3 regions of the Paenibacillus sp. PvR098 genome follow, and region 1 is predicted to be linked to each of the others. Evidence: predicted binding sites of a transcription regulator. Region 1 holds the regulator's gene; each other region holds the start of a gene.
What was found. The regulator LexA, encoded in region 1, represses DNA repair genes until DNA is damaged. The targets are predictions, from matches to a motif close to CGAACATATGTTCG.
Positions count from the first base shown of each region.

Region 2: a site for LexA is predicted at 6,425-6,438, ahead of JOE45_RS08940 (SPL family radical SAM protein). Genes of this name have one in related genera too.
Region 3: a site for LexA is predicted at 7,225-7,238, ahead of recA (recombinase RecA). Genes of this name have one in related genera too.

Region 1 covers NZ_JAFIBU010000001.1:1,030,480-1,040,715, forward strand. Annotated here, with positions in the region: gene rnz (ribonuclease Z) at 1-320, opposite strand, end outside; gene metH (methionine synthase) at 410-3,844, opposite strand; gene JOE45_RS05125 (1,2-dihydroxy-3-keto-5-methylthiopentene dioxygenase) at 4,134-4,676, shown strand; gene JOE45_RS05130 (HAD family hydrolase) at 4,773-5,564, opposite strand; gene JOE45_RS05135 (hypothetical protein) at 5,607-6,116, opposite strand; gene JOE45_RS05140 (aldo/keto reductase) at 6,141-7,130, opposite strand; gene JOE45_RS05145 (DUF896 domain-containing protein) at 7,147-7,341, opposite strand; gene JOE45_RS23405 (LysM peptidoglycan-binding domain-containing protein) at 7,447-7,803, opposite strand; gene lexA (transcriptional repressor LexA) at 7,951-8,571, shown strand; gene JOE45_RS05160 (hypothetical protein) at 9,106-9,270, opposite strand; gene JOE45_RS05165 (hypothetical protein) at 9,314-9,517, opposite strand.
Region 2 covers NZ_JAFIBU010000001.1:1,775,441-1,785,676, forward strand. Annotated here, with positions in the region: gene JOE45_RS08895 (hypothetical protein) at 1-4, opposite strand, end outside; gene JOE45_RS08900 (FMN-dependent NADH-azoreductase) at 209-835, shown strand; gene JOE45_RS08905 (hypothetical protein) at 1,048-1,365, opposite strand; gene JOE45_RS08910 (MarR family winged helix-turn-helix transcriptional regulator) at 1,589-2,020, shown strand; gene JOE45_RS08915 (DUF2062 domain-containing protein) at 2,040-2,516, opposite strand; gene JOE45_RS08920 (hypothetical protein) at 2,726-2,908, shown strand; gene JOE45_RS08925 (MFS transporter) at 3,038-4,285, opposite strand; gene JOE45_RS23495 (DUF6254 family protein) at 4,425-4,553, shown strand; gene JOE45_RS08930 (sensor domain-containing diguanylate cyclase) at 4,604-5,893, opposite strand; gene JOE45_RS08935 (alpha/beta-type small acid-soluble spore protein) at 6,114-6,392, opposite strand; gene JOE45_RS08940 (SPL family radical SAM protein) at 6,497-7,495, shown strand; gene JOE45_RS08945 (hypothetical protein) at 7,492-7,956, opposite strand; gene JOE45_RS08950 (ATP-binding cassette domain-containing protein) at 8,099-8,953, opposite strand; gene JOE45_RS08955 (hypothetical protein) at 8,972-9,811, opposite strand; gene JOE45_RS08960 (RNA polymerase sigma factor) at 9,789-10,236, opposite strand, start outside.
Region 3 covers NZ_JAFIBU010000001.1:575,164-585,399, forward strand. Annotated here, with positions in the region: gene ymfI (elongation factor P 5-aminopentanone reductase) at 1-52, shown strand, start outside; gene JOE45_RS02845 (DUF3243 domain-containing protein) at 135-389, shown strand; gene JOE45_RS02850 (hypothetical protein) at 503-1,351, shown strand; gene JOE45_RS02855 (DUF3388 domain-containing protein) at 1,440-2,219, shown strand; gene JOE45_RS02860 (helix-turn-helix domain-containing protein) at 2,288-3,154, shown strand; gene JOE45_RS02865 (YajQ family cyclic di-GMP-binding protein) at 3,313-3,804, shown strand; gene rimO (30S ribosomal protein S12 methylthiotransferase RimO) at 3,931-5,259, shown strand; gene pgsA (CDP-diacylglycerol--glycerol-3-phosphate 3-phosphatidyltransferase) at 5,256-5,843, shown strand; gene JOE45_RS02880 (competence/damage-inducible protein A) at 5,883-7,130, shown strand; gene recA (recombinase RecA) at 7,312-8,352, shown strand; gene JOE45_RS02890 (RecX family transcriptional regulator) at 8,479-9,177, shown strand; gene rny (ribonuclease Y) at 9,447-10,236, shown strand, end outside.

The sequences.
Region 1 (10,236 bases):
CTCACCCTCAGCGACGTTTCAATAAATTCCTTTATTCCTTTAGGGCCGTAAATGGTAAAAGGAGTCTCCCCTCCTTGATAGGAACGACTTGACATCAGACCGGGTAGACCATAAATATGATCGCCATGCAGATGCGTAACAAACAGCTTTTCCAGCTTGCTAATTTTGACCGGGGCCCTCAGCACCTGATGCTGTGTTCCTTCACCGCAATCAAACATCCAATAAACGTTTCTCTCCGCCAGCAGATTTAGCATGACGGAGGTAACATTGCGTTCTTTGGAAGGCATCCCAGCGCCCGTTCCCAAAAAATATAACTCCACACTCCATCGACTCCCGTTATGTTAAGTCCAATTAGTGAAAAGAGTGGAGCAAGAATGCTCCACTCTTCATAGCATGCCCCAAACCGGATTTAGGCGTTAAAATATCTTGCTCCGGGATGCGCAAACACGATGGCGGACACAGAAGCCTCCGGCTCCATCATGCTGCCCTCGGTCAGATGAACACCAATATCCTCAGGCTTCATCAAAGCGAAAAGCTGCTGCTGGTCGTCCAGGTTCGGACACGCAGGGTACCCGAACGAAAACCGCTGACCACGATATTTGGCGCCAAAACGCTCCTGCATCGTCATCTCTGTTGGATCCGGGAAGCCCCAAACGTCACGCATCATTTGATGAATACGTTCCGCGAAGGCTTCCGCTGTTTCCAGAGCGGCTGCTTGAAGCGCATGCGAGCGCAAATAATCACCTTTTTCACGCCATGCTGCCGCCAATTCGCTGATCCCATGGCCGGCTGTAACAACAAGGAAGCCGACGTAGTCCATTTCGCCGCTGTCCACTGGCTTTAAGAAATCAGCAAGACAGAGATACGGTTCTTTATCCTGCCGCGGGAAGCTAAATTTCTGAAGTACCTTTGTATGATCTTCATGATCGTACACCAGCACATCATCGCCGTCGGCCTGCGCAGGGAAGAAGCGGTACATCCCGTGGGCTTTAATAATTCCCTCGCGCTGCGCTTCGGATAAAATCTGATCGACCGTTTCCTTCAATTGAAGAGCCTTTGGATCCTTCTCTGCCAGCAGATGATCAACTTTTCCTTTCAAGCCTAGATGGTGTCCGAGCAGCATTTGCATGTTGATGTAAGGCATCAAATGGCTCATCGGGTAATCGCGGAGCACGCGGCGTTCCAAATCCGGAGGATGCTGTACCGGCACTGTCCTGTCTACCGTGGATACCTTCACACGAGTCAGGTCAGGCATCTGCTCAACCTTACGCCCGGATTCCTTCACATCCGAATCCATGCTTTCTCTCAGTTCACGAACCAATTGCTCCTTCTGTTTCGGATCGCTGAGCTTGTTCGCGATATCTAAGCCATCCATTGCGTCCTTGGCATAGAGCACAAGGCCGTCGTATTCCGGAGCAATCCGTGTCTTTGTAAATTTCCTTGTCAGAGCCGCGCCACCCACAAGAATAGGAACATCAATACCCGCATTCTTCAAGTCTTGAGCGGTAATGATCATTTGCTGTGCTGATTTAACGAGCAACCCCGATAAACCGATTGCATCAGCCTTCTCTTTACGGTACGCTTCAATCAGCTGCTCCGGTGGTACTTTGATGCCTAAGTTAATGATCTTGTAGCCGTTATTGGACAAAATGATTTCGACCAGGTTTTTACCGATATCATGCACATCGCCTTTTACCGTTGCCAAAATGATTTTTCCCTTGACGGCACTGTCCGCCCTTTCCATGAACTGCTCCAAGTGAGAGACAGATGCTTTCATGACTTCAGCACTTTGCAGCACCTCGGCTACGATGAGCTCGTTGTTGTTAAATAAACGGCCTACCTCTTCCATTCCTTTCATCAGAGGACCGTTAATAATTTCAAGCGGCGGATATTTTTTTAGCGCCTCATCCAAATCTGGAATCAGGCCTTCTTTCGTGCCCTCCACGACATACGAAGCCAAGCGCTCCTCCAAGGTCAAATTCGAAATTTTTTCTTTCTTCTCAACCTTCTTGGTGCGGAAATGCGCAACGAACTCGGCCAACGTATCATCATTCGTATCATAGATGAGGTTCTCCGCCAATCTCCGCTCTTCTTCAGGAATGGATGCATACCGTTCCAGCTTCTCCGTATTGACGATCGCGTAATCTAGACCCGCCTTCGTACAATGGTACAAAAAGACGGCGTTGAGCACTTCACGTCCAGCCTCAGGCAGACCAAATGAAACGTTGCTAAGCCCGAGTATCGTCTCCGTATCCGGCATGGCTTCCTTAATCATCCGAATACCGTCAATCGTTTCTTTCGCCGATCCGATATACTGCTGATCTCCCGTACCTACAGGGAAGACGAGCGGGTCAAAAATGATATCGTTCGGGTTCATCCCATATTTGTTTACAAGCAGATCGTATGAGCGCTGGGCAACTTCCAGCTTGTCTTTTGCTGTAATGGCTTGTCCGCGTTCGTCAATAGTTCCCACAACAGCAGCTGCACCATATTTATGAATGAGCGGCACAACTTGCTCAAACTTCTCTTCCCCGTCTTCCAGGTTAATTGAGTTGATGATCGCTTTCCCTTGAGAATACTTCAGACTCAGCTCTATGACACGATAATCCGTTGAATCAAGCATCAATGGAACCTTTACCTTTTTGACGACAAGCTCCAGGAACTTCTCCATATCCGCCATTTCATCGCGATCCGGATCCTGTAAACAAACGTCGATGACATGTGCACCGCCCTTGACTTGAGCGCGGGCAATTTCCGAAGCTTCCTCGTACTTGCCCTCTGCGATCAGGCGTTTAAACTTACGAGAACCCAGTACATTCGTTCTCTCGCCAACCATGTAAGGACGATTCGCATCCTCGATATATACTGTCTCAATCCCAGAAACAGCCGGGGGATGGACTCCTCTATGACCTCGAGGCTTGTAGGAGCTGAGAGTCTCTGCCATTGCGCGAATATGGTCAGGTGTTGTACCACAGCAGCCACCGGCAATGTTAAGCCAACCCTGCTCGGCAAATCCGGCCATTTTCTTCGCTAACGTTTCTGGTGACTCATGGTAATTTCCGTTCTCATCCGGTAGTCCCGCATTCGGGTAACAGCTGACAGCCGTACCGGCAATATCCGCCAATGTCCGGATATGATCACGCATAAATTCCGGTCCCGTCGCACAGTTAAGACCAACAGATACCGGCTCTAAATGCTCGAGAGAAATATAGAATGATTCAATATTTTGACCGGCAAGCGTCGTACCCATCGGCTCGATCGTACCGGAGATCATTAAAGGCAGCTTCTTCCCTAGCATATCGAACGCTTTGCGAATACCGATACTTCCTGCTTTCACGTTGAGCGTATCCTGCGACGTCTCGAGCAGAAGCGCGTCAACACCCGCTTCCATTAACGCCAGGGCTTGTTCGTAATAGCTGTCAATCAAATCGTCGAACGTGACTCCTCCCGTAACGGAAAGCGTTTTGGTTGTCGGACCCATGGCACCCACCACATAACGCGGCCATTCTGGAGTACTGTATTTATTTGCTGCTTCAATCGCGAGCTTGGCAGCGACCAAATTGATTTCCCGAGCCCGATCCTGCAGTTCATACTCCGCAAGGACCACACTGGTGGCTCCGAAGGTATTCGTCTCTACCATATCCGCACCCGCGGCAAAATAAGCTTCATGAATTTTACGGATCACATCCGGTCTTGTAAGAACAAGAATCTCATTACACCCATCCAGGTCTTCTCCGCCGAAATCTTCCTCGGTAAGATTTTCTTGCTGGATCATGGTGCCCATGGCGCCGTCCAATATCATAATTTTCTTTTGTAATTGCTCTTGCAAAGATGACTTATTCATCTAGGATCCCCTTTCAACCTGCCGCCATATTTATTATATCATTTCAATATGCGGATCTTACGCAGCATCTCTTTCGTCGCTGTCGAACAAACGCGAAAGTTCGCAAAATACATTATCCCTAAAGTGTACCAGAAACAAAGCATGATGAAAAGGAACTTCACCTATTATCAAACGAGAATTGTACTAAATCTAAGGAATGAATAATCCATTACACATCGACAGATGAGATACCTTCCACTATAATAAACTACAGATAGGAACCATTCTTTATTGGAAAGAGGGATAGACCATGGCAGAAATAAGAATCCGCAACACCAACGAACGAATCTCAGGCGAACAAAACGTCAAAGCGTTTTTGGATAAACAAGAGGTCCTGTATGAGCACTGGAACGCAGGCAAGCTGCCTGTCGAGCTGCAAGAAAAATTTGCACTGACAGACGAGGAAAAAGCGCAAATTTTATCTACCTTTGATGGAGAAATCCGCGATCTGGCTGGACGCCGCGGTTACCAGACATGGGACCTCATTGCCCTTTCCGACGCCACACCAAACCTCGACGAGCTCCTCAAAAAGTTCGAGCAGGTTCATACGCATACGGAAGATGAAGTACGGGCCATTACGGCCGGCAAAGGTATTTTCATTATCAAAGGCACCGACGATGTGGGCTATTTCGACGTCGAACTCGAAGCAGGCGATGTTATTTCCGTCCCGGAGCATAAGCCTCACTTCTTCACTTTGATGGAAAACCGCCAAATCGTAGCCGTACGCCTCTTTATCGAAACAGAAGGCTGGATCGCTCACCCGTTCGAAGATGCGACGTTCCAAAAGGCATAATCATCTATATAAATAATGCATCAAAAACCCCGTCAAATGGACGGGGTTTTCTAATACCGAATTTGTCGTTAGGTTTGACGGCCGATCATCGTCAGATTACAACGAGTCGATGATCGTTTGAATCTCGCGCAAATTTGTAATTTCATGTGAAGGTACGATCTCATCGGATCGCTGCAGGCCGTGACGGTTGATCCACATATTACGCATACCCACTGTATTGGAACCGAGAATATCGGTTGTCAGTTTGTCACCGATCATAACGCCTTCATCCGCTTGGATGTCTAACAAACGCATAGCGTGTTCAAAAATGGCTCCCGCAGGCTTCCCTTGACCGAACTCTCCCGAGATAACGATATGATCAAAATAAGGAGCAAGCTTAGGCACTCCCGCCAGCTTTTCCTGCTGCAAATCGGGAGATCCATTCGTCAAAAGAAGAAGCTGATAACGCTCCTTCAACTGATCTAATACCTCAAACGTTTCCTCATACACAATGGGACGGTTTCTTCGTTCAGCCGGGAACAGCTCGCCGAGTTTATAGCCAAGCTCTTTATCCTCGATGCCTAACGCTTTCAACCCCAGTGTCCAAGACTCCGTACGATATTCTGGAGCCAGCGCTTGAAGTTTACGGAATTCTTCTTGCTTCCCTTGGGAAAAATGCGCCCACAGTCCTTCAAACGGGTTAATTCCGATCATTTTTGTAAATGGGAACGTCTCATACGATTCATATAAAGCACGGGCTTCACGTCGTACAGCATCCTCCAGATGAGCCGGATCTACTTTATAATATTTAGCCGCTTCAGAGCAAGTCGCTTGAAAAGCTTCTTTTACACTGCGGTCGTCCCACAGCAGCGTGTCATCCAAATCGAATAGAACCGCCTTGATCCCCATAAATTGTGTTCCTCTTTCTCCCCTGATTTATCTCTTCATTGATTAATCTTTGATTAACGTCACGTTGTTTTTTTCCGCGTACTCCTGAAGCTTTTCTCTCGCGGAGTCTACCGGAAACAGATGGTAGAGCTTGGTGAACACCCACCGTTTTCCTTTGGGCTTGAAGTTGATCACAATGGCATCTTTACTCATGGTAATATCCTTAATTTGATCTGCTTCCATAAACCGGTTACCGCCAAATCTGCGCGACGATAACGTTTTTTTATCAATTTTCAGAAAAGGACGGCGAATCCAATACATCAGGAATGCTAGAAAAATATAGCTGGCCCCAGTAATCCAATATAGCTGCTCTTGTCCAGGTTGATTCCGAAAAGTAATAAAACAAAAAACACCGGTAGCCACAAGCAGCATCGGCAAAAACCAGCTCCGTCCTTTGAATGTGACCGAACCGTCGGCACTTACTCCCGCAATCTCGCCTTTTCCGCTCTTCTTCCGCTGCGTGTTAGAAACTTTCGTATTTTTCCGAACCATTCGTTCCCACTTACGTGACATGATGAGTGCCCCTTATATTGTCATTTACACTTTGCGCCAAAACTTGTCAATAAAACGGGTAGGATATTCCGATTCCAGAGCGCTTACATCATCTAAGCGCTGCCATTGCTCAGCATCCAGCTTCCAATCCATAGCTCCCATGTTTTCTTCAAATTGCTCTAATGTCCGTGCACCAAAAATCGGCGATGTGATGCCCGGTTTATGGATCAACCAGTTCAACGCCACCTGAGCAGGAGTTTTGTCGACCTCACGAGCAACCGAAATAACTTCATCTAATATTTGAAAGTTTTTCTCTGTATTGCGGATTTCCCAACGGCTCTCTCCCATTTTAGATGCCAAGCGTCCTTCCGTCGGTTCCTGTCCACGAACATATCTTCCTGTCAAAAAACCACCGCCAAGAGGTGCCCAAGGGATAACACCCACATTCTCTTCTAAACAAAGAGGCAGAACCTCACGATCCATCGTGCGGCAAACTAAACTATACTGCGGCTGTATGGAGATAAAGCGAGCATATCTACTAAAATCACTGATGCTTAGTGATTTCATTAATTGATAAGCCAAGAAATTAGAACAGCCGATGTACCGTACTTTGCCTGATGTAACAAGATCATCCAATGTTCTCAATGTTTCCTCGATTGGCGTAATTTGATCCCAAACGTGCATCTGATAAAGATCAATATAATCTGTACCTAAACGGCGAAGACTCGCTTCCACACCATCGAGAATGTGTTTGCGGGATAAGCCTACGTGGTTGATATTCGATCCAGTAGGAAAGCGTACCTTGGTCGCCAAAATCACATCGGAACGATGTTCACGAATCGCTTTGCCTACAATCTCTTCGGAAGTACCGGAGACATACACATCCGCAGTATCGATAAAGTTACCTCCGCGCTCCAAAAAACGATGAACCATTTCAATCGAGTCCTGCTCATTTGTCGTGTTTCCAAATGTCATCGTACCTAAACAAAGCTCCGAAACGGCGATGCCGCTTTTTCCTAATACACGATACTCCATCTCTCATCCTCCGCTCTTACTTCTTCTCTTCATCAACAAACTTGATGTTATCGAGATGACCACGCAAGGAGGATTTAAAAGAGTCGATATACTTTCTTCTTAGTTCGTTGCGTTCATTCAGTTCCACATCGGTAAGCCCTTCCTCCGTCTTCGCTTTGCGGGCCAACTCGTTGATTCGCCGTACGATTGCATCATGATCCGATTCGCTCATGCTGTTCCTCCTGATAATGTCATTTCAAATTATACTTTGACATTACCGCTACGGATTGTCAAGAGAAGCAGCCTCTAGAAAACCGGATACCTGTGTAACGATCAATTATGGAAGCAAAAGCTTCTGACCTAATTGTATATTTACATTCTTCAAACCGTTAATCGCTTTCAACTGGTGCACATATTCTCTCACATCTTGTCCGTCACCAGCATGCTGAGATGCAATGCCCCAGAGGGTGTCTCCAGACTGAACCTCCACGTAAGTATGCACCAGTACCTGAGAGGTTGCTGCGTGAGCATCTTGATCAAAGATTAATGTGGCCAATACAGCAGCAAAAAACACCGTAAACAACAGCAGAGCACCTAAAACCATGGCACGCACGTACGTTCTCTTATTATTATGACTTGTCTGCATAAGCTGTCGAGAATTGAAATTATGTATGAGTTGAGTATTTTGTATCATCGAAAGTCGACCTCCAAACACTTGTTCTGTTTTTAATTTAACACGAACACTTGTTTGTGTCAATGGTTTTCTCGAACTTATGTTTGTACGAACTCCGGTTCTATGTTATAATTCTAAGTAATGATTACCAAAAATGGAGTGATGATCATGAGCAAAATTTCCAATCGTCAGCTGGCGATTTTAGAGTTCATCAAGAACGAAGTTAGGGAAAAGGGATACCCGCCTTCAGTAAGAGAAATTGGTGAGGCGGTTGGACTGGCTTCCAGTTCTACGGTACACGGCCACTTGGAGCGATTGGAAAAAAAAGGGATGATTCGCAGAGACCCTACGAAGCCAAGAGCGATAGAAATTTTGGACGGAAGCTCTTCAGACGGCCCTTTCTCCGTATCCGTGGCAAGAGTGCCTCTAATTGGACGGGTTACAGCAGGGGTGCCAATTACGGCAACGGAGAACATTGAGGATTATTTTCCGCTTCCAAGCCATTATGTAGGAGATAATAATGTCTTCATGTTAAGCGTTATCGGAGAAAGTATGATTGACGCCGGCATCCATAACGGAGATTATGTTATCGTGCGTCAGCAGCAAACTGCCGATAATGGAGATATCATTGTCGCGATGACCGAGGACGATGAAGCAACGGTGAAAACTTTTTATAAAGAAAAGGACCATATTCGATTACAGCCTGAAAACCCGACGATGGAGCCGCTTCGACTTAAGAATGTCAGTGTTTTAGGTAAGGTCATTGGTGTATTCAGAAATATTCATTAATTTCTTCCCTTTCTCCGCCAGTTTCGGTCGGTTGAAAGGTTTTTTTATGTTCCAGGCGCAGCCACAGGACATAAAAAACGCCCGCTGCCGTAATGCTTGCTGGCAGAGCGCGTATCTCAGTCCAAAGCTGGATAACTACTATTAATATAGTGTAAAATATCGGTCCCGCTCTCAATCATGAACCTGTGTGAGTTGCCGCTGTATACTAATTCCTTTTAAGCAAAAGAAAAAGCATTCTTACGATTGCATCAAGAATGAATTAATTCGTTCTACTTTTTACCAATTCACAAAATTTCTCTTGCGGTGACAAACCTTCTTAGCCAAAACGGGCTTCTCCATCTAGTAATCGTCACACCAGTTATGAAGTATTCGAACTTCATTAGCAGATTATAACAAGTACACATATTATCTAACTTACCAATCATATTAAAACCGAATTATAATTATATTCCCTTTATGATCCGGCGGTATTCTAAAATTATTGAACTTTCTTTAACAAAAAAAGCACCTCCTTAAGGAAGTGCATAACGATATTCAGTCAGTGTTCATGAATTTATGATCCCTAGTGATATACCATACGCCATCGTTAAAGTGAACGTGGATCTCTGTATGCTCATCGATATGAGGTGAACTTTCAATCATCCGCTGAACCAACTCGCCTATTTTGCTTTTATCTTCTGTCCCGTCTTGCAGACTCATATTAAACCCTCCCATGTATTTCAGAAATTCATACGGCTCCGATTCAACTTTGATTACCCACGATTTCGAATTCACTTTGAAGCTCACTGATAACCAAATCCAACGCTGTAAGTTGCCCTTTGATAATCTGCTGTAAATCCTGAAATTCGGGTTGATCAAGCTGAGTAAGGAGGACGGTGCGCCGTACTTCGAGCCGTTCTACAAATTCTTCGATCTTACCGCGGCGGTATGTTCCTGGTGGCGCCATGCCCGATCACCTACAAATGATTTTTTATACTCTCATTATATCAGAAATTGGGATGTATATGCATACATTATTATTCATTCGTTAACAATTGCATTCAATCATTAAACTATCGAACTCTCCCCATTATTCAGAGAGGTTTGTTTCCACTACGTAGGGTGGTATAATTGACAAAACATATAGAGAGGTGCTTAATGAACAAAGAACTAGTATTCCGCATCGTCCCCTCCTTGGCCGTAGTGATCGCTTGTGTCCTATTGCTGAAAGAAACAATAACCCCTACTGTATACTTTGTACTGATCAGTCCATTCGTGCTCCTTTACGCTTGGGGCAGGATAAAACGATAAGCCTCGCAATGTGTGTATGAACTTGTAAGAACTACTTACAAGTTCATCAATATTCAAACGGTTTTCATTCATACCACGACGATGTTTCTTTCTCTCCAGTTGAACTCCTTTACACCTGAGGTTGTCACCAATCTAAAAAAGCGTGCCCTTACGAAACAAAGATTTTGACAAGCAAGCACCTCTATTTTCTGCTGACTTGCACTACCTCAGCCCCGAGACTGTTTACTATACATAAAAATAGAACATCCGTGATCAATGATCCTTCGTTATCACATGTATTATCAAAATCAGTACAAACCCGCCTTCAAATCAATGTACAGGCATGACTAAACCTAGTTCGATGCAGGAATCATGGGAACTTCATTCCGAAGTCTT
Region 2 (10,236 bases), 740 kb from region 1:
CCATGGGACTTCAACCCTTCCTCCTTATGATTGGCTTCCGCACAATATCAAGATTAGCTTCCCTCTCTAACGCTATGCATATTCAAGAACTCATACTAAACTTTATTTAAATTATTCACTTGACTTTAGTAAGTGACATGAATTATTATACTTACATAAAGTAAGTTATTATATATTTATTTTTTTACAATCCAAGGAGGCTTTCTTCATGTCCAACGTATTATTCGTCAAAGCAAACGACCGTCCTGCCGATCAAGCGATCAGCGTCAAGCTGTACGATACTTTTTTGGAGAGCTATAAACAGTCTCATCCAGAAGACCAAATCACTGAGCTGGACTTGTTCACGGCTAATCTTCCATACTACGATTCCACTGCTATGACCGGTATGTTCAAGCTTGCCAAAGGCATGGAGCTGACTTCCGTAGAACAGAATGCAGCGGATGTTGTCAATGGTTATCTTGATCAATTCCTTGCAGCTGATAAAGTGGTTATTGCTTTTCCTTTGTGGAACTTCACTGTTCCTGCACAGCTGATCACATACCTTACTTACCTTTGCCAAGCAGGCAAAACATTCAGCTATACCGCTCAAGGTCCTGTAGGACTAGCCGGAGCCAAAAAAGTAGTTTTGCTTAACGCTCGCGGCGGCGTGTACTCGGAAGGTCCAATGGCTCAATTGGAAATGTCGCTTAACTACGTTAAAAACATCATGGGCTTCTTCGGAGTCACCGATATTGAGACAACCATCATCGAGGGTCACAATCAGTTCCCTGATCGTGCACAGTCCATCGTGGAAGAAGGTCTGAACAAAGCTACCAAGCAGGCTGCCTCGTTCTAATACAAGCAAGAGCAAGACTCCCGGTCCGGTTCGCCGTCCCGCGGAGTCTTTTTCGTTTGGGCAAATCTGCAAAAAATAACCCGCAATCGCTCGGATTGCAGGCCGTCAAGGGATATATATATTAAAAAGGGGGTCGATATTTATTATAGACCGGGAACATTAATATCCTATAAAGGACAGATTACAGTTATATTACATTCCGCTCGTAAATGTTACCGGTTTGTGGACGCGGGCTCTCCCCCTGTTTTCCTTCTCATTATAAATTGAGCGAAAAACAGCAAAACTTCGTTGTTTACAAAAGAAATAATTAATCCAAACAGTCCGAACATGCGTGAAAAATGATGCTCCGGCCCTGCAAACACCGATGCCCACCACCAGCAAGCAGCCACCGTAATGATCACATTGATTGCCGTCCCTGCCAAGAATGACAGGAGAAGCTTTTTCGTTTTTATCATAGAGCCCATTCCGACAAGTCCTGTCATGATGCACCCGGCCCCTAGAATGAACCAATAGATGGAATCATATGTCAAGGCGATTCACACTCCCAAAAATTTGCATGGTATGCCACACTTCATCCACAAGGTTACCACGAAACCGTAGGCCATACAACTAAACCTATCCTATTGTCTTAAAACTGTCATTTGTTAGAGTGCATTCATTGCGTTCTCTTACACATATCCCAATGTAGCCTTCGGGAATGATGCTATTCATGGTACAATGGTTCTAGTAGATCGGTAAATAAAGGGGGACCACATGACAAGCCGTCAAGACTTATATGAGTTAGAAGAAACGTTCAGACAATTATTTCGAAGAATAAAAGCAAGCTGGAGCCGCTTTGAAGAACAAGGGGTTTCGGCTTCACAAGCAGTAATTCTGGAAAAATTGGATAGCGAAGGGCCACTTAAGGTGTCCCAGATTGCCGAAGCGCTGTGGATTACTTCCGGAGCCGTTACGACATTATCCGATAAGCTGATTGCGGGAGGCTTTGCGGAAAGAATGCGTTCGGAGGAAGACCGCCGGGTCGTAATGATGGAGATTACAGACAAAGGCAAGGAAGTAATCTCTGCTTTGAAAGTGTACAGAAAGAAAGTCGTCGAAGCTTACTTTGGAGAATTACCTGAAGAGGATGTCCAACATTTAAACCGTATTTTTAATCATATATTGAACAGGGAAGAAACGTTATAAACCAACAATAAGCACTTAATTATGAGCGCAGCTTATACAACAGGGGCGAACGATATTTCTTCAGGATGACAAGAAAAACATAGTAGCCAAGCATACTGAATACAATGCTATTCATGATCGCGCCCACTGTAAAATCAATCCCCATCTGTGCCCAGCTTTGAACACTCTCTGCGGTATCCACGTATTCTACTTCATTTAATTCTATATCTACGGGGGCACTTCTGCTAAATAGCAAAGAAACGAATCCGCCGATTTTGTAATTCAGATAGAACAATGCCGGCCAGAGAAAAGAACCGATGGCTGCGGCTAGGAGAGAAGCCGATACACTAGCTTTAAACAATCGCGCAAGGCCAGCAGATAGAAGTGCCCCGATACCGAAGGTCGGAAACCAACACGGTAAAAAACCAACCGCTAGTCCAAGGGCAACATGATGTGCGGCCGCCTTCACCCGAATCATCCGAATGAGGGCCAATCTCCATTTTCTCGTCCATTTCATCGTTCCATCTCCCGGTTCTCTGATAAAAATAAATAGGAGCCAATCAGGGCTCCTATTTGTTTTGGAATCTATGGTGCTCTTTACCATTATAGACACGTACCTGATTCGTGACAAGGATAAGCCAGCTTAAATTCCGCTCCTTTCTGAACATTTTTCAATTGAACGGTTCATACAATGATAGCAACCGGAGCGGAAAGGAGCGTGTCTGCATGCAGCATACGATTCAGCTTCTGATGTGGCTGGCTTTGCTGGGATCGATCCTCATTGTGTTCGCAGCGCTTTTGCTTGAATTCGTTCTACACGATTCTGTGGAATATGATATGGAATTTTTGTGGAATCATCGATACACGCTGGAAGACTTGCATTTGAAACAAGAAGATAAGGAACCATGATAGATTACGGCCTATACAGGTCGTTTTTTGTTTTCCTTCTTCCCAAAATCATTGAAGGCTTACACCAGGAATAGAAATTTATTCAATAATTCAAACACATGATTGAAACCTAATATATATTTTGGCCTCCTAAACCGACGGATCGCCCTTCCCTTCGCCCACACGGGAGGCTTGAAGCACAAGGATAAGCATCAGCACATAAAACAGCACCAACACCCACAAGGCCTGCTGTATTGATAAACGTTCCATGAGCCCGCCGGTGAGCAGAGGAACGAGTGCACCGCCGACGCCGCCGGCGGCAATCAGCATGCTTGTAATTCGTTCCTCTCTCCCTTGAAAAAACTCATTGGCATATACAAGCGCAACAGCAAACATTCCGGACATCACCAGTCCCAGAAGCATAATTAACGTGAAGCTGGCGGCTGCTCCGTCCGACATGGTGAATCCCGCCAAAATCATGGCGCCTCCTGATGAGCTGAGCAGTAAATACCGCGATTTACCCAGCCTCTCCGCCAGCTGCGCTGCAAATAACCTACCGACCGTTATCGCGGCCCAGAAGCAGGTTACTCCAAGCGCTCCGATCTCCGGCGTGACCCCTACATTCGCGATAAGGATGGATGGCAAGAAGTTCGCGACGCTCATTTCCGTCCCTACATAAAGCGCAAAAACAAGCAAAAACAAGGTAAGCAATCTCCAGGAGGTTCTGCTCATCCGGACCCGGCTTCTCGCTTCGGCAGATCGTTCCCGCACCCCGGATTGTCGGCTCATTAACCCCTCCATCTTGCCCAGCGGCAGCAGCCACCAAAGGACGAAAACAACCGTGGAAAGGACACTCAGACATAAGAAAGCCCCCCGCCACCATCCGATTGCCATGAGCATGGAGGAAAGCAAGGGCATCAGCAGCGCGCCCAGGCCGAAGAAGACCTCCAATCTTGTCATCGAGGATGTTTTTTGACTACCCTCCATATGCTGAATAACTAAAGCCCCGATAATGGTCTCCACCATCCCGAATCCAAAACCTGCCAAAGGCGCGATGGCTAACATCAGACCCCATACCGGCAGAGAGAAAAAGACAAGCTGCGCCGCGCTCAAGCAGAACAGACACAACAGCAGCGCTCCCCGTTTCCCAAGCTTTTGGGCACACCAAGGGCCTGAAAGCACGCCGATTAAGAACCCGGCGAACTGCAGGGATATGAGGAGTCCGCCATCACCGTAATCCTTGCCGTAATATGCCAAAATTTCAGGGAGAAGGGATCCCATAATGACATGTGCCAATCCAATCAATAAATAAGATAAACAACCGGTCCAAAAAAATGTCCTCATCCATTCCACCCGTTCATAAGCTTCTTTGATTTTGCGATTGCCCGTAGCCTCCACTGTATAGCAAACATCCCTAGGTTGCAACGAATTCCATTCCGTGCGTCCGTTTTCATTCGAGCATAAAAAACCTTCAACTCTGCCATGCTATAGAGGCAGGACCACTTTATTTAACGTGAAGCAAAGGAGCTGACAAGGGATGAGCCATTCGAAAAGACGCGAGGAAAACCAATGGAAAATCCGTAAGCAGAATCAGCAGCCGAACGGTAAAATCAAGTCTCTTGCTCAATATTCGGCTGAATACGACTCGGATCAACCGAAGGAGTAAAAGCCGAAGACCCCACCAAGGCGCTGCCTGTGGGGTCGCTTAACGTGATTTTATCCTGCAGACACGCAATTGCGTCCGTTATTTTTGGAAGCGTATAACGCTTGATCCGCTCGTACCAGCAAAGCTTCCGGCGTATCTCCTTCACTTACACGAGAAATCCCAAAGCTGGCTGTGACCCGATAGGAATCAAGCGCTTGCCGTTCCACTTCTCTTCGCAGCTTCTCTGCCACAAGGAACGCTTCATCCATTCCTTTACCGGGGACAATCACTGCGAATTCTTCGCCCCCATATCTTGCGAGCACCATATAATCCGGCAGTATTCTTTGCATGACACCCGATATGTGCTTCAGAAGTTTATCCCCTTCCGCATGTCCATAAGTGTCGTTAAATCGTTTGAAGCGATCAATATCCATCAGAATCAAGCTGAACGCCTCTCCCTCCATCTGTGCCCGTTCCAAAGCCAAATCAAGCGATTCATCAAAATATCGGCGATTGCCGACTCCGGTTAAACCGTCCATATACACCTGACTTCGGCTATGTTCAAATTGATGCTTCAGCATCAGCCGCATATGTTCGATATGATCGAACAGCTTGCTAAGCTCGTCATCTTGCTTCAGAGATGGAACAGACACATCAAATTGTTGCCGGGCATACCCTTCTACAGTGCAGCTTAATTCATTGATCGGCCGAATGATCCGCCGCAGCTTATGAACCACATCGGCCACCGCCAAACCGATCACAACCGCGCATATCACAATGGAAACATACAGCGTTTGAGTAATTCTGGACATATAAGCGTTGGACAGATCCGATTTCTTGGTATGAATCATACGGGAAATTTCCATAGACCTGTTACGGAAGTCTTCGACGACCGGCTTGCCTCCTAACAGCTCCTCGGTTGTCATTTGTTCACCTTTTCCAAAGGCCTCCAACTGCAGTAATCCGTATTTCTCCTTCCATTGAAGACCGGTTTCAAATAATTCTCGAAAAGGCTCGATCAAATAGGGATATTGGGTGATGTCGTGATACATTTGCCCTATCGTTTCGAGGTATTCGTCAGAGGATTCCTCATAGGTCTGTATGAAAGTCGAGTCCCCCGTTAAGCTGTACCCGCGCTGAGCGGTTTCTTGATCGATCAATGATTTCTGCAATATGAGAACATTTCTAGAGATCTGCTCCAATTGTGAGATTTCGTTATATAATCGGTCTTGATAACCGTTTATCAAATAAATCATAAACAGAAAAAATAGACCTAAAACCAGCATCATACGAGTCAGACTTTGAATGATATCTGAACCGAAACGATGCTTCGGAAGGAGTCTGCGCCATACTTTGAACATGGATAACTCCTTCCTGTCTTAGGACCATAGTATAGTCTAATGATATGTCTTCATTCCTTCTTTTTCAATCCATTTTATTAATTAGAAGGATATACATTAGAGGAATACATCTTCCTATCAGCTTTCGACCGAATTTCTTTCGTCCTTCGCTGTTAATCGAAATACCCGAACAAACAGCCTTACAACGCCCTGCGACCGAAATCGTGACCAAAGGCTCATGCTATCGTTTGGTCAGCTGCTCCTGCGCCATTCGGATCATTTCACGCACCATTCGACCACCGATCTGTCCACCGACTTTCCCTGCTTGCTCCGTCGGTAAGCTCCCGTTACCACCGGGTTGTAAGGGTACACCTAAGGAACGAGCTACTTCATACTTCACCAGATCCGGTCGTTCACGGTTCACCGCATAGCCTGCGCGCTGCATCACCTCAGCTTTCAGAATATCCAATCCATGTCCCGCTCCCGGTACGACAGGTCTCCTGCTGCGTCTTTTTGCCATTGCCTGGACTCCTTTTTCTTAGATAGTTTGACAGAACATATGTTCCGTAATACAATAAAACAGGAACGCACATTCCCATATTAGATGAAAGGTTGGATGATGAAGTGGCTGTGCCAACGACTTTTGAACCGATTCAAGCCAAACAAGTACTGAATCCGGTAAAAGCCCCATCCATGCCGTTTGACTGGTCTGTCAATCCTTACCGCGGATGCCAGCACGGCTGCAGCTTTTGCTATGCACGCTCCACTCATACGTTTCTGGGAATGGACGCGGATGATACGTTTCAGCACCATATTTTATATAAGGATAATGCCCGTGAAGCTCTCGAAGATCAGATCGCGCGCATGCTTCGCTCAAAGAACGGGCGGGAGAAGCTGGGCAAAATTGCTTTCGGCACGGCCACGGATCCTTATCAACCGATTGAAAGTAGGCTGCTCCTTACCCGCCAATGCTTGGAGGTGATGGCATCTTATCGGCTTCCGGTCAGCATTACAACCCGTTCTCCCCTGATCCTGCGTGATCTGGATCTGCTCCGGAAGATGCCCGGCAGCTCCGTTAACATAAGCTTGAATACGTTAGATAAACAAGTGTGGCGTCATTTCGAGCCAATGACCCCCTCCCCGCTCCGTAGATTAGAAGCGGTGCAACGCTTAACCGAAGAAGGAGTGGATGCCGGCATCTTTATGGCACCGATCCTTCCCTACTTAACAGATAGCCAGGACTCACTGGAACGGGTCGTTCAGCATGCATCCAAAGCGGGCGCTCAATTCATCATGGGATCCGTACTGCGTCTGAACACGAATGCGGTGAAGTCGTGGTTTTTCCGCACGGTGCGCGAACATTATCCCCATCTGCTGGGACCCTTCGCCGCATTATACAGCCATTCCGCTTATGCTCCCAAGCGTTACAGGGAAGAAACGCTTGAACGGCTTCACACGCTGCTGCAGCAGTATCGCATAACCCCATACCAGCCATTCTCGCAAGAGGCTACGAGCGCCCCTCCTGCCCTTGACACGAATCCGTCCGATCCCGTCCAATTATCGTTTATATTCGAAGGAGAACAGTGCGGCACGCAAACCCTAGACCCTTCCCTGAGACGCTAACTGTTTCTCCTCGCTCTTTTGAACAGGCGGTAAACGAGAAACAGAATCGCTCCCCAAAACAACAATCCGATGATCGAAAATCCGCTGAATGGCATGCCGCCAAAAAAGCCGAACGGATTAAAAATACTGCCGAGAAGCGCGCCCATGGCCAACCCGCCGAACAATCCTCCAAACATTCCGCGAGCGGGAGCCGTTGCGGCTCCTCCAGGAGGAACTGTGGTTCCGGGGTTGTTTCTTACATTACCTGCGGGCGTCCTTGGCGCTGTTCCTGTTCCCGGGGCTACGCCTCCGGTTCTTCCGCCGGTGAAGGAGCCTCTGCCTGATCTGTACCTGCTGGCTACATAGCTACCGGAGTCGCTGCTCTGCCATTGTTCTTCATAGGGTACGACATTGTCCGCCTGGACGGATAAGCTCGTGAAGAGCAGCAGCACGATCGTTACCACACAAATAAGCTTTTTCATGATACCTCCCTCGGAATATACAGACATCTAAGGTAAGTATTCATCCGTATGGCAGTTGCTATACCACGGCTCTGTGAGAAGACGGCAACGTCCGCAAGCCAGCTCATGATGAATGAGCTGGCTTGCGGCCAACGTCGGTTAGTTACTTCTTGTCCAATGCATACCGGCGAATAAAATAAGCATCCTCCAGCGTAGGAAAAACGTGTTCCCCCATGCCGTTATCAGGGGCCTCCCCGATCCAGCGGATTTCTGTTCGTTCTCTTTGGAACTTACACTGCAGCATCCGAGAGTAATCGAGCTTTGGTACCTGTTCGGAAGGCACGCTTCCGCACCATATGTCATACGGCAGCTCGCTCAGCCATAGAGCCGGTGAACCGGCAAATCGTACCCGCCCTTCGTCCAACCAAACAATGGTGCTGGCTTGATACTGCCACTCGTTGATTTCATGTGTAGCAACAACGACCACTCGGTGCCGAGCATATTCCCCCATGAGATGAATAAAATGCTTTTGTTCCATGCTGTCCAAATACGTTAATGGCTCGTCCAAAAATAAAAAGGCGGGGGATCCAAGACACGCCTGTGCGATACCTAAACGCTGCTGCTGCCCTTGGGATAGCTGGCTTATAGCCCGGTCGGCCTGCTTTTGCAGCCGCGCCGAGGCCAGCCAGCGATCCGTTTCCTCCTTGTCGACAATACCTTTCAATGACGAGAGATAATTAAGCAGCTTTCTTGGTGTCAAGTCTTCATACAGCTCAAGTCCGCTCGGTAGAAATCCGATATTCCGGCGAATCAGCGGAAGCGATTCTTGAGGACGGTGTCCGGCATACTCGATATATCCCGAAACAGGATCTACAGCCGTAGCCAAGAGCCTCAGGAGTGTGGATTTTCCTGCTCCGTTGCGGCCGACAACGATTGTAATCCCGGGTGTAAGATCCAATTGTGCAATCTGCAGTTCAAACTGTTCCGCTGTCACGACAACTTGGCGAATTCGAATCATCTGATCATTCCCATCCCGTCAACCGGTGTATTTGGCTGAGCCGTTCCCCCAACCCGCAAGAAATGCACGGAAAAATAACAGCAGTCCCGCAAGCAGAACAACAGCTTGAAGCCAGTACATAAGCTCAAGCCTCTCGTACAGGAACCTTCCAAGTATGCCGCCGGTAATCTGCAGGAGAGCCCACGAAGCTCCGGCCGCGGCAAACCCATAACGTATGCCCCAATGATATGCGATGTACGCAAGTATTCCTCCGACGAATAACACACCGCTCATCCATCCGAGCAGGAATGTACCTATAGAAAAATCATAATGGATCCACACCAAGGAACAGGTGCTGAGCAAGCCGAACAGAACAATCATTGCTGTAATCAGTAAAAGTCGGATGAGCAGCAAAAGCGCCGGCGGGAAGGGAGTAACGCTTTCCACCATCCTCATCTCCGCATTCCACGATTTATAGGAGTAAACAGCGGCACATAGCAGAAATAACGGTAAAATCAGGGAATATACATCTCGAAATCCCCATAAAAGTGTACCTGGTGTCGGGCTTACCAATGTCATCATAATGATAATCGCCGCACTGATCACCCAGAATGCTTTTCCGAAGAGCTGCAGCTGAATCCAGCACTGCCTGAGAAAAGACGGACGCTCAAGCGGAAGCGGCTGGACCATCTCTAGAGCAGGCTCAATCTGCTGCAGTGCAGCAAATTCCGATTGCAGGCTTTGGATCAAATTGCGAGTTTCCGCTTGCTTGGGAGCACGTGTCAAATAGGTGGACATGGTACGGCGCAGCTCGTCCTCCAGCGCCTCCAATTCTCTTTCATCCACAGATTGCAGCTCATGATCTTTTGAATTGTGCATGGACCGTTTCCCCCTTGCTTCTTTCGGCTTCTCCAGCCGGTTTATCGTCATACCGCCGTTTCAGCTTTTTGAGCGCTTGATACAGATGTGACTTCACTCCCGATAGCGTGAGATCGACTACATCCGCAATCTCCTGCAGCTTCAGCTCTTGAAAGAAACGAAGAATAATAATATCTCTCTGAATATCGGGAAGCTCATTTAACGTTTGAAGCAGCTCCTTGCGCGTTTCCTGTCTTTCGTAAATGTCCACCACCGAGGCTTGAATATCCGCTTTGTCCGGAATTTCCTTGGAGAGCTGGACGTTCGCCCGATAGGATGAACTGCGCCAATAGTCGCGGCAAAGGTTATGGGCAACCTTGTACAGCCACGGACGAACGCGGTCGGGTATTGGCCCTTGTCGAAGCTGCCGTATCAACCGGATAAAC
Region 3 (10,236 bases), 460 kb from region 1:
GGGTTATATTACCGGACAAATCATCAGCCCGAACGGCGGGTGGTTGACGTAAGCCTGCCTTGTATAATCCGTTCCTTTATTGCAAACATTATAGTTGCAACGACCATTCATTCTTACTAAGGAGGAATTGCGGCATGGCTACGGTGCTGAAGGTGTTCGAACGTTGGAAAGAATTTTTGGGTGAACGTGTAGATCAGGCGGAGAAAGCCGGAATGACCGAGGAGACCATCTCCAAGCTGGCATTCCAAATCGGGGAATTTCTGTCTGACAAAGTCGACCCGGAGAACAAGGAAGAGCGAGTGTTAAAAGAGCTCTGGGAGGTCAGTGACGAGCAAGAAAGAAAAGTCATGGCACGCATCATGGTGAAATTGGCCAAAGCGAACAATTAATCATATCGGTATTGTATAGGGCCTCCTGTCCAAGGGGGCTTTTCTTTGCTTTTTCTGTTATACTGGATAAGGGATCATGGGAACAGTCAGAAAAGAGGTAGACGAACGTTTTGATGAACACTCTTAAACGATGGATGGTAGGAATAAGCGTGCTCAGTATGGCATTAATGCTGGCCGGTTGCGGAAAGCAGATCCCGGAGATTGATCCGGCTTTGCTGAATTCCAAAGCATCCATCCTTGTGATGACGGGTCCGGAACTTCCGGATAATGTGAAGAATACGCTGCAAAGCACGCTGCTCGAATGGCGGGACCACAAGCAAACTTCCTTCGAATGGATGCAAAGCACTTCGGCTCTGACTGAAGAGCAGTTAAATCAAATCAAGGCTCGGCCTTATGATGTCATTTTAGTAGTAGGACATACGTTGGTCCATCATGTCCTGCCGGCAGCTAAACAAGTGCCTGAACGTAAATGGGTGATGCTTGATGATGTCATTGCTCGGCAATCGTTTGCCCTGGATGATCAGCATATCTCACTTAAGCTGGTGACGGAGGAGCGGTTTCATGCCGAATGGGACGAGTGGGTGCGACAGCAGCTTGTCAGCGGGCGCACCATTGAATGGGTGACGACGTCGGCTTATCCAATCCCTTCTGAGTGGGCTCCCTCCGAGGAATCGGAAATGATCAGCTTGGCGGATGCTAAAGGGTGGTTTACGCAGTTTCAAAATCAGGTCCGCAGCAACAGGCCGTCCTGGATTGCCGTATTTGCTCCGCTGGAAGCCTCGCAATTGCAGCGTTTGAACTCCATGCAGGTGCCAGTGATGAATATGGCTTCTACCCAAATCGAGCTTTTGTGGCCAGGAATCTTGACCTCGGTTCGAGAAATGATGGATCAAGGGCAGTGGAGCGCGGGAATCCAGCCTTATTCAAATACGGAAATAAAAATTGTTACCAATCGTGAATAAGTTAGATCGCTTCGGGAGGATTTTATCGAAATTTGTAGAATAATTCCCAGAGTGAGTTATAAAAATACGGATCGGAGAACAATTCATGATGATAGAATCAAATAATGAAATCAAGCAGTGGTATATGGAGTACAAGATACATAAGAATCGTCCCGGCCTTTTGGGAGATATTGCTTCGTTGATGGGGATGCTTGACATCAATATTGTCACGATTAATGGGGTAGAGGACCGGACGCGCGGGATGTTATTGCAAACAAAAGATGAAGAGAAAGTAGATTTAATGGGTAAAATGCTCAAAAAGGTGGATAATATAACTATAACCGCTTTACGTACACCCAAATTGGTTGATATATTGGCAGTGCGACATGGCCGTTATATCGAAAGGGATTCGGACGATCGCAAAACGTTTCGTTTTACACGCGACGAGCTGGGGCTTTTAGTTGACTTTCTCGGTGAAGTATTTAAGCGGGATGGTAATCACGTCGTAGGACTTCGCGGTATGCCGCGAGTAGGCAAAACGGAATCGATTATCGCGGGGAGCGTATGCTCGAATAAAAGGTGGACCTTCGTATCCTCCACTTTGCTTCGTCAAACGGTGCGCAGCCAGCTGTCCGAGGAAGAGATGAATCCGAACAACGTGTTTATTATTGACGGCATCGTGTCCACCCTGCGTTCTAACGAGAAGCATTATGCGCTGCTGCAGGAAATTATGGCCATGTCTTCGACCAAGGTCATTGAGCATCCGGATATTTTTATCCGCGAGTCCGAATATACCTACGAAGACTTCGATTGTATCGTCGAGCTTCGGAATACGCCGGAAGAAGAAATAAACTATGAAACCTTCACTTCAGGGTTCGACGAGTATTAAGTTTGGTTGACGCGGGATAGCTAGCGTCCTTCCATAAGGCTTCTACTGTTCTTGAAAGGAGTGACAACGTGTCCGATCTTGGTCAGATGCTCAAAAAAGCCAGACTGGAAAATAAAATATCACTCGAGGATTTACAAGAGTCGACTAAAATCCGCAAGCGCTACCTGGAAGCGATCGAGGATGGCAACTACAAGGTGCTGCCCGGGAACTTTTATGTACGTGCGTTTATTAAAAGCTATGCAGAAGCCGTCGGATTGGATCCGAACGAGGTACTGCAGATGTACCACAATGTAATCCCGTCTCCAGAGCCGGAGCATATTGAACCGATCCGCACGAAACGGACAATCCGAAATACGGAGCGGATTGGCAAATGGGCGTCCAATGTTATGGTCATCTCCTTTGTTGTGCTGATTCTGGGGATTATTTATTATTTTGTAAATATGAATTATACCGGCGGGACCGAAGATACTGCGGACGGATTGCCGAATTCCATCACGGACAAAATCGCACCTGCGCCTCAACAAGCGCCAGCTGCCAATGGCGATGCAGGCACAGGGACTGTGACTGAACAACAAGCACCGGAACAGATACCTGTCCCGGTTACACCTGAAGCTCCCCAAACCGAAGTGAAGCTGGTTAAAAGCGAGAGAAACACCGACTTTTACTCGGTAGCGGGAGTGAAGGAGCTGAGCATTGAAATGACAGTGACCGGTGACAGATGTTGGGTTGAGGTGGAATCCGCAGGAACCGAGAAAAAAGTGCTCGCCTCGCAAAATTTCCTGAACGGGAATACGCAAACGTGGGTCATTCCGAATACCGCCCGTGTGGTTCTAGGGAAGGCAAGCGCTGTGGAACTTACGATTAACGGCACCCCGATCAACGTAGGTGATGAAGCGAATGTCAAACGCATTCAGATTGACCTGCTGCCATCTTAAGCCTAAGCTGTCTCCCCTCCGGTGATGATGGAGAGGCGCGTGTGTTCACTTAAGACGATTAACGTAAACTAGCTGGAGACACACGGAGGCTTTGTGCTGAAGGTGTCTTTTTTGTTAATATAAATAACAGTTGTGTTTATCAAGAAAGGAAGAGATGAATGAGCAGCGAAAATTCATTTGACATTGTATCCAAGCTGGATATCCAGGAGTTAAACAACGCGATTAATCAGGCAGAGAAGGAAATAGCCACGCGCTTTGATTTCAAGGGCAGCAAGAGTAGTATAACCCTTGAGAAGGAGGAGTTGGTCGTTATATCCGACGACGAGTTTAAGCTTCAGAATGTACTTGATATTCTTCAGTCCAAGATGGCTAAGCGGGGCATCTCTTTAAAAAATTTGGATTATGGCAAAGTGGAACCGGCCGCATCAAGCACCGTTCGCCAAAAGATTAAGGTAAAGCAAGGCATCGATCAAGACAATTCCAAAAAAATCAATGTGCTCATCCGCGATTCCAAGTTGAAAGTAAAAAGCCAAATTCAGGGGGATCAAATTCGGGTAACCGGGAAAAGTAAGGATGATTTGCAGCAGATTATGCAGCTCCTCCGGAAGGCCGATTTGCCGCTGGAGTTACAATTCATCAATTTTAGATAAGTGTCGTGCGTCTTGCAAATTTTTTTAGCATGGAGCAATCGTAAGGTTCTACTTCTTTTGACACTCTTCGAGCGATTATATTATACTTGTAACTAGTCGTTTAGAAGGAACAGGTGGAGGATTTATATGACAGAGAAAGTTAAAGTGGTGACCCTTGGTTGCGAGAAAAATTTGGTTGACTCCGAAATCATGTCCGGTCTCATTCACGAGCGCGGTTACAGCTTGGTATCGGAGAAGGAAGAAGCTACGGTCATCATTGTCAATACATGCGGGTTCATCGATGCAGCAAAAGAGGAGTCGGTGAATACGATATTGGATATGGCGGAACTAAAGCAAACCGGGCAGTTGAAGGCATTGATCGTATCGGGCTGTTTGACACAGCGGTACAAAGAAGAGCTGATGAATGAGATGCCGGAGATCGACGGCATTGTCGGAACCGGAGATTTTGACAAAATCAACGACATTGTCGATAAGGCGCTGTCGGGTAAAAAACCGGTTATGGTTGGTAATCCGGTGTTCAACTATGAGCAAAAGTTGCCGAGACGGTTGACTACGCCGCGATATACGGCTTATGTGAAAATCGCAGAAGGCTGTGATAACGCCTGTACGTTCTGCAGTATTCCGATCATGCGCGGAAAGTTTCGCAGCCGGAGTATGGAGTCGATCCTTGAAGAAGTGGAGCAGCTTGCTTCACAAGGTGTGAAGGAAGTCAGTCTGATTGCACAGGATTCTACCAATTACGGTACTGATCTGTATGACGGGTTTATGCTTCCGACCCTAATGAATAAAGTGACCGAAGTTCCTGGCATTGAGTGGGTAAGGCTTCATTACGCCTATCCGGGCTTCTTCACGGACGAATTGATTGAAGTGATGGCGAATAATCCTAAGGTATGCAAATACGTGGATATGCCTCTGCAGCACAGTGAGGACAGCATTCTGAAGCGGATGCGCCGTCCGGGTCGTCAGCGTGATTCTCGCGAGCTAATCCGCAAAATCCGTGACCGTATTCCGGGCGTTTCGCTGCGCACGTCTATCATTGTCGGCTTCCCTGGAGAAACCGAGGAAGACTTCGAAAATTTGAAAAATTTTATCACTGAAATTCAATTTGACCGCCTGGGGGTTTTCACGTACTCCTTGGAAGAGGATACCCCTGCTTCACGTTTGCCGGATCAGGTGCCGGATGAGGTGAAGGAATATCGTTCCAACTTGCTTATGGAGATTCAACGGAAAATTTCGAACGAACGGAACAGCATCCGGATCGGGCAAGTCATTGACGTCTTGATCGAAAAGTATGATGGTCGAGGCGATGTATATGTAGGCCGGTCTATGTACGATGCTCCAGAAATCGACGGTGAGGTGTTCGCACGGGGTGTTCAGCTGACTATCGGGGAGATTGCCAAGGTTCGAATTACCCATTCGTTTGAGTTTGATTTATCCGGGGAGGTTGTAGCATGAATTTAGCCAACCGGATCACTTTGGCGAGAATATTTTTAGTCCCTATCATTATGTTTTTCTTGCTCGTCAACGTGAAATTTCCTCATATCCGGATCGAACAGTTCAGTATTACGTACAACCAGATTATTGCAGCTTTGATCTTCATCATAGCTGCGAGTACGGATAGTCTCGACGGCTACATCGCCAGAAAAAGGAAGCTTGTCACGAATCTCGGCAAGCTTCTGGATCCGCTGGCCGACAAGCTCTTGGTATCCGCGGTTCTTGTTTCTTTGGTGGAGATGGATAAGCTTGGCGCATGGATCGTGATCGTGATCATCAGCCGTGAGTTTGCCGTAACAGGGCTTCGCCAAATCGCGCTGCTGGAAGGCGTCGTCATGGCGGCAAGCAAGTGGGGGAAATGGAAGACCGCTGCGCAAATTACCGCGATTATCGCGCTGCTGCTTAACAATTTTCCATTCGCCTTCATCAACTTTCCGTTTGACGTTATCACCAGTTGGATCGCCGCTATTATTACGGTCTATTCGGGCATTGATTATTTTATTAAAAACAAGCATGTCATTAACTTTAATGAACAAAAACAGTAGGGCTTCCTATTGTTTTTGTTTTATTCGGAGGCGAAACGCATGAAAGCGGAAATCATCGCTGTCGGCACAGAGCTGCTGATGGGACAGATCGTGAATACGAATGCGCAATATTTGGCCCGAGGGTTGGCTGATATCGGGGTCGGCGTTTATTATCAGACGGTGGTGGGTGATAACGCTTCACGGATGAAGGAGGCGCTGCGGCTGGCCAAAAGCCGTGTAGATTTAGTCATATGCACAGGCGGGCTTGGCCCAACGCAGGATGATCTAACCAAAGACGTGCTTGCCGAAGTACTCGGTCAAAGTTTGGTGATGCATCAGCCTTCGCTTGATAAAATGATAGCTCTCTTCGAAGGGCGTGGTATACCCATGGTGGAGAGCAATAAGCGTCAGGCGTTAATGCTTGAGCACAGCGAGCCGCTTGCAAACGATACGGGGCTTGCGGTAGGTGTCGCCGTTACGCATGAGGGCACTCATTACATATTGCTGCCGGGACCGCCTAAAGAAATGAAGCCTATGTTCGATAATTATGCGCGGCGCTGGATCGATTCTAACATGGACAACGCACAGCCTCTGTATTCTTTAATGGTGAAATTTGCCGGGATTGGCGAGTCATCTCTTGAGCACGAACTGATTGATTTGATCGAATCCCAGAGCGATCCGACGATTGCTCCCTATGCCAAAGAAGGCGAAGTAGCAATTCGACTCACGACACGGGCGACATCGGCTGATGAAGCGGCCGAAAGATTACAGCCGCTGGAGAAGGAGATCCGGAGCAGGCTCGGGGAGCATATTTATGCGTCAGAGGATATTTCGCTTGAGCAGCATATTCTACGAACGCTAGCCACGCAAGGAAAGAAACTGGCTGTGGCGGAAAGCTGCTCAGGCGGACATTTAAGCGATATGCTGACGGCTGTACCGGGTAGCTCGGATGCGTTTGTGGGCGGGGTTATCTGCTACTCGAACGCGATGAAACATAAGCTGTTAGGGATTCCGATGGAACAGTTAGAGAGTGACGGCTCACCTGGTGCCGTTAGCGAGGAAACGGCGGCGGCTATGGCCGAGAATGTCACGGAGCTGACCGGAGCTGATTTCGGAATTTCTATTACCGGCGTGGCGGGTCCAGGTGAATCCGAAGGCAAGCCGGTTGGACTTGTCTATGTTGGAATCGCCAAGAGGGGCGAGAAAGCCGCTGTAGTGAAATTGCTGCAGCCTGGCAACCGAGAGTCGATTAAGCTGAGAGCTTCCAAAAATTCGCTTTACCATCTCTGGAATCTTTTAAAATCGTAGTTGCCACCTTTCGGGAAATCAAGTATAATATATTTTATCGGAAGCACCGTAACAAACTCAAACCTTTGTTACGGTTTTTCTTTTGCTTTACATGCGAATGTATGTTCTAAAAATAGCTTGGCAACGGGTGAAAAACCCGCTATGATGTAATTATACGAATACGAAGAAGGAAGTGAGTCTCTTGACAGATCGGCGCGCAGCCTTAGAGAATGCACTACGTCAAATTGAGAAGCAGTTTGGTAAAGGATCGATCATGAAATTGGGAGAATCTACCCATATGCAGGTGGAGACGATTCCTAGCGGTTCGCTTGCATTGGATATCGCACTGGGTATAGGCGGGTTTCCGCGAGGTAGAATCATAGAAGTATATGGACCGGAATCCTCCGGTAAAACGACGGTAGCGCTGCATGCGATTGCCGAAGTGCAGAGGGCGGGAGGAACGGCTGCCTTCATCGATGCGGAGCATGCTTTGGACCCGCTGTATGCGAGCAAGCTCGGCATCAACATTGATGAGCTGCTGCTGTCCCAGCCGGATACCGGTGAACAAGCGCTCGAGATCGCAGAAGCACTCGTGCGCAGCGGAGCGGTTGACATTATTGTCATTGACTCTGTTGCCGCACTCGTACCCAAGGCCGAGATCGAAGGAGAGATGGGGGATTCCCATGTTGGTCTACAGGCTCGCTTAATGTCTCAGGCACTGCGTAAGCTTTCCGGTGCCATTAACAAATCGAAGACGATTACCATCTTCATCAACCAGCTTCGGGAGAAGGTCGGCGTGATGTTCGGTAATCCGGAGACGACCCCTGGCGGACGGGCATTGAAGTTTTATTCTTCGGTCCGGCTTGATGTGCGCCGTGTGGAGACGATTAAGCAGGGGAATGATATGGTCGGGAACCGTACGCGGATCAAAGTCGTCAAGAACAAAGTAGCACCTCCTTTCAAGCAAGCAGAGATTGATATCATGTATGGTGAAGGCATCTCCAGAGAAGGCAGTATCGTAGATATTGCAACCGAGATGGATATCATTCAGAAGAGCGGCGCTTGGTACTCTTATAACAATGATCGGCTTGGTCAAGGCCGTGAGAACGCGAAGCAGTTCTTAAAGGAGAACAAGAGCATTGCGGATGTTATCGAGAAGCAGATCCGGGATAACAGCAACCTGGTTACTGCAGTCGGACCGAACACCGATGAGGAAGAGGATTTGGCTGTACCTTTTGAATAAACGTCAACGTCACATCGGTTAGTCCGAAGCGTCGGTTGATGCACATAGCGATTCACCAATCAGGGCAAGGGCACCTTTACGATGAGTGAAAGGTGCCCTTGCTGTTTGTAAGGAGTGTGTTACAGGTTGACGAATCATACAGACGAATGTCTGGCCCCGGGAGTCATCACCAAAATTGAGCAGCAGCAGAGATCGAGGCAGCGTTATAATTTGTATATTGACGAAAAGTTTGCTTTTTCCGTACATGAAGATGTGTTGGTCAAGCATCGGTTGCTGAAAGGGGAGGTCGTCGATGCTTCTCAGCTGCAGAAAATATTGTACGAGGAAGAGGTTAACAAAGCGTACCTAGACGCGATCCGGCTGTTGTCCAGCCGGTTGCGTTCAGAGCATGAAATGCTGACGCGGCTCAAGCAAAAAGGGTATTCACCCGAAGTCAGTCAAGTGACGATTGAACGTCTTCGAAAGGAAGGCTACCTGAACGATACGCTGTTTGCCGAGCAGTTGACCAAGCAGCGCTTGAAATCGCAAAAGAAAGGGAGCCGCTGGATAAAACAAGAGCTTCAGCACAAAGGGATTAACAAAGAACAAATTTCTGAGGCTATGGAGCAGGTGGATGAGGAAACTGAATACCAGATGGCCTACAGCCTGACGATAAAACGGTACGGTGCTGAGCTGGAGAAGGATGCCAGCAAAGCCCGGCGCAAAATCGTAGGGTTTCTTCAGCGCAGAGGCTATCCCGGTTCGGTAGTAAGCAAAGTACTGAGCCGTTTGCCCGTCCAAGGGCAAGAAGATGAGTGGAATGAGACGGATTTCAACGAAGATTAGTCAAGATCATACGAAAGAAATTAATGAAATAAATAATTAGTATAGTGTATTAAAGTTCAAGAAAAAGACAACCATCTTGACAAGCTTCTTCGTCAAAAGCTAAAATAATCATGTATAAACATTATACAAGAGAGTTTTCCCTTCCAGCCTAAGGGAAGATTCGCAAAGTAAAATCGCCAATTTTTACTTTTTCTAGCGCTTGTAAAATGGATAAAAAACCTTATTATCCCAAGCTTACCCCTTGGAGAAACAACGAGGAGGTGAACTGCATGCTAAACACAGTCATCTGGATCCTGATTGTTCTCGTTGTTGGTGCTCTATGCTTATGGATTGGTTATTTTATCCGCAAGTCCCTTGCAGAGGCGAAGATTTCCAGTGCTGAACATGCTGCCACGCAAATTATCGACAATGCTCGCAAAGAGGCAGACGCACTGAAGAAAGAAACGGTTCTTGAAGCAAAAGACGAGATTCACAAGCTCAGAACCGAAGCTGAAAAAGACATTCGTGACCGTCGGAACGAAACTCAACGACAAGAGAGACGATTGTTGCAAAAAGAGGAGTCGCTGGATAAAAAATTAGATTCTCTTGAGAAGAAAGAAGAGCAGGTCGCCAACAAGGAGAAACGAATCGAAGAAACCCAAGTGCAAATTGATCAGATTTATAAAGATCAAGTTGCCGAACTGGAGCGGATTTCCGCGTTGACGATGGAAGAAGCCAAGAACATCATCTTGACTAACGTTGAGCAGGAAGTTCGCCACGAAACCGCACAGTTAATTAAAGAAATTGAACAGCAAGCCAAAGAAGAAGGCGACAAGAAAGCCAGAGAGATCATCACGCTGGCCATCCAGAGATGCGCCGCCGATCACGTGGCTGAAACTACCGTATCGGTCGTAGCGCTTCCGAATGAAGAGATGAAAGGCCGGATCATCGGTCGTGAAGGTCGTAACATCCGGGCTCTGGAAACACTGACGGGCATCGATTTAATTATCGATGATACGCCGGAAGCGGTTATCTTGTCCGGCTTTGACCCGATCCGAAGAGAAATTGCCAGAACATCGC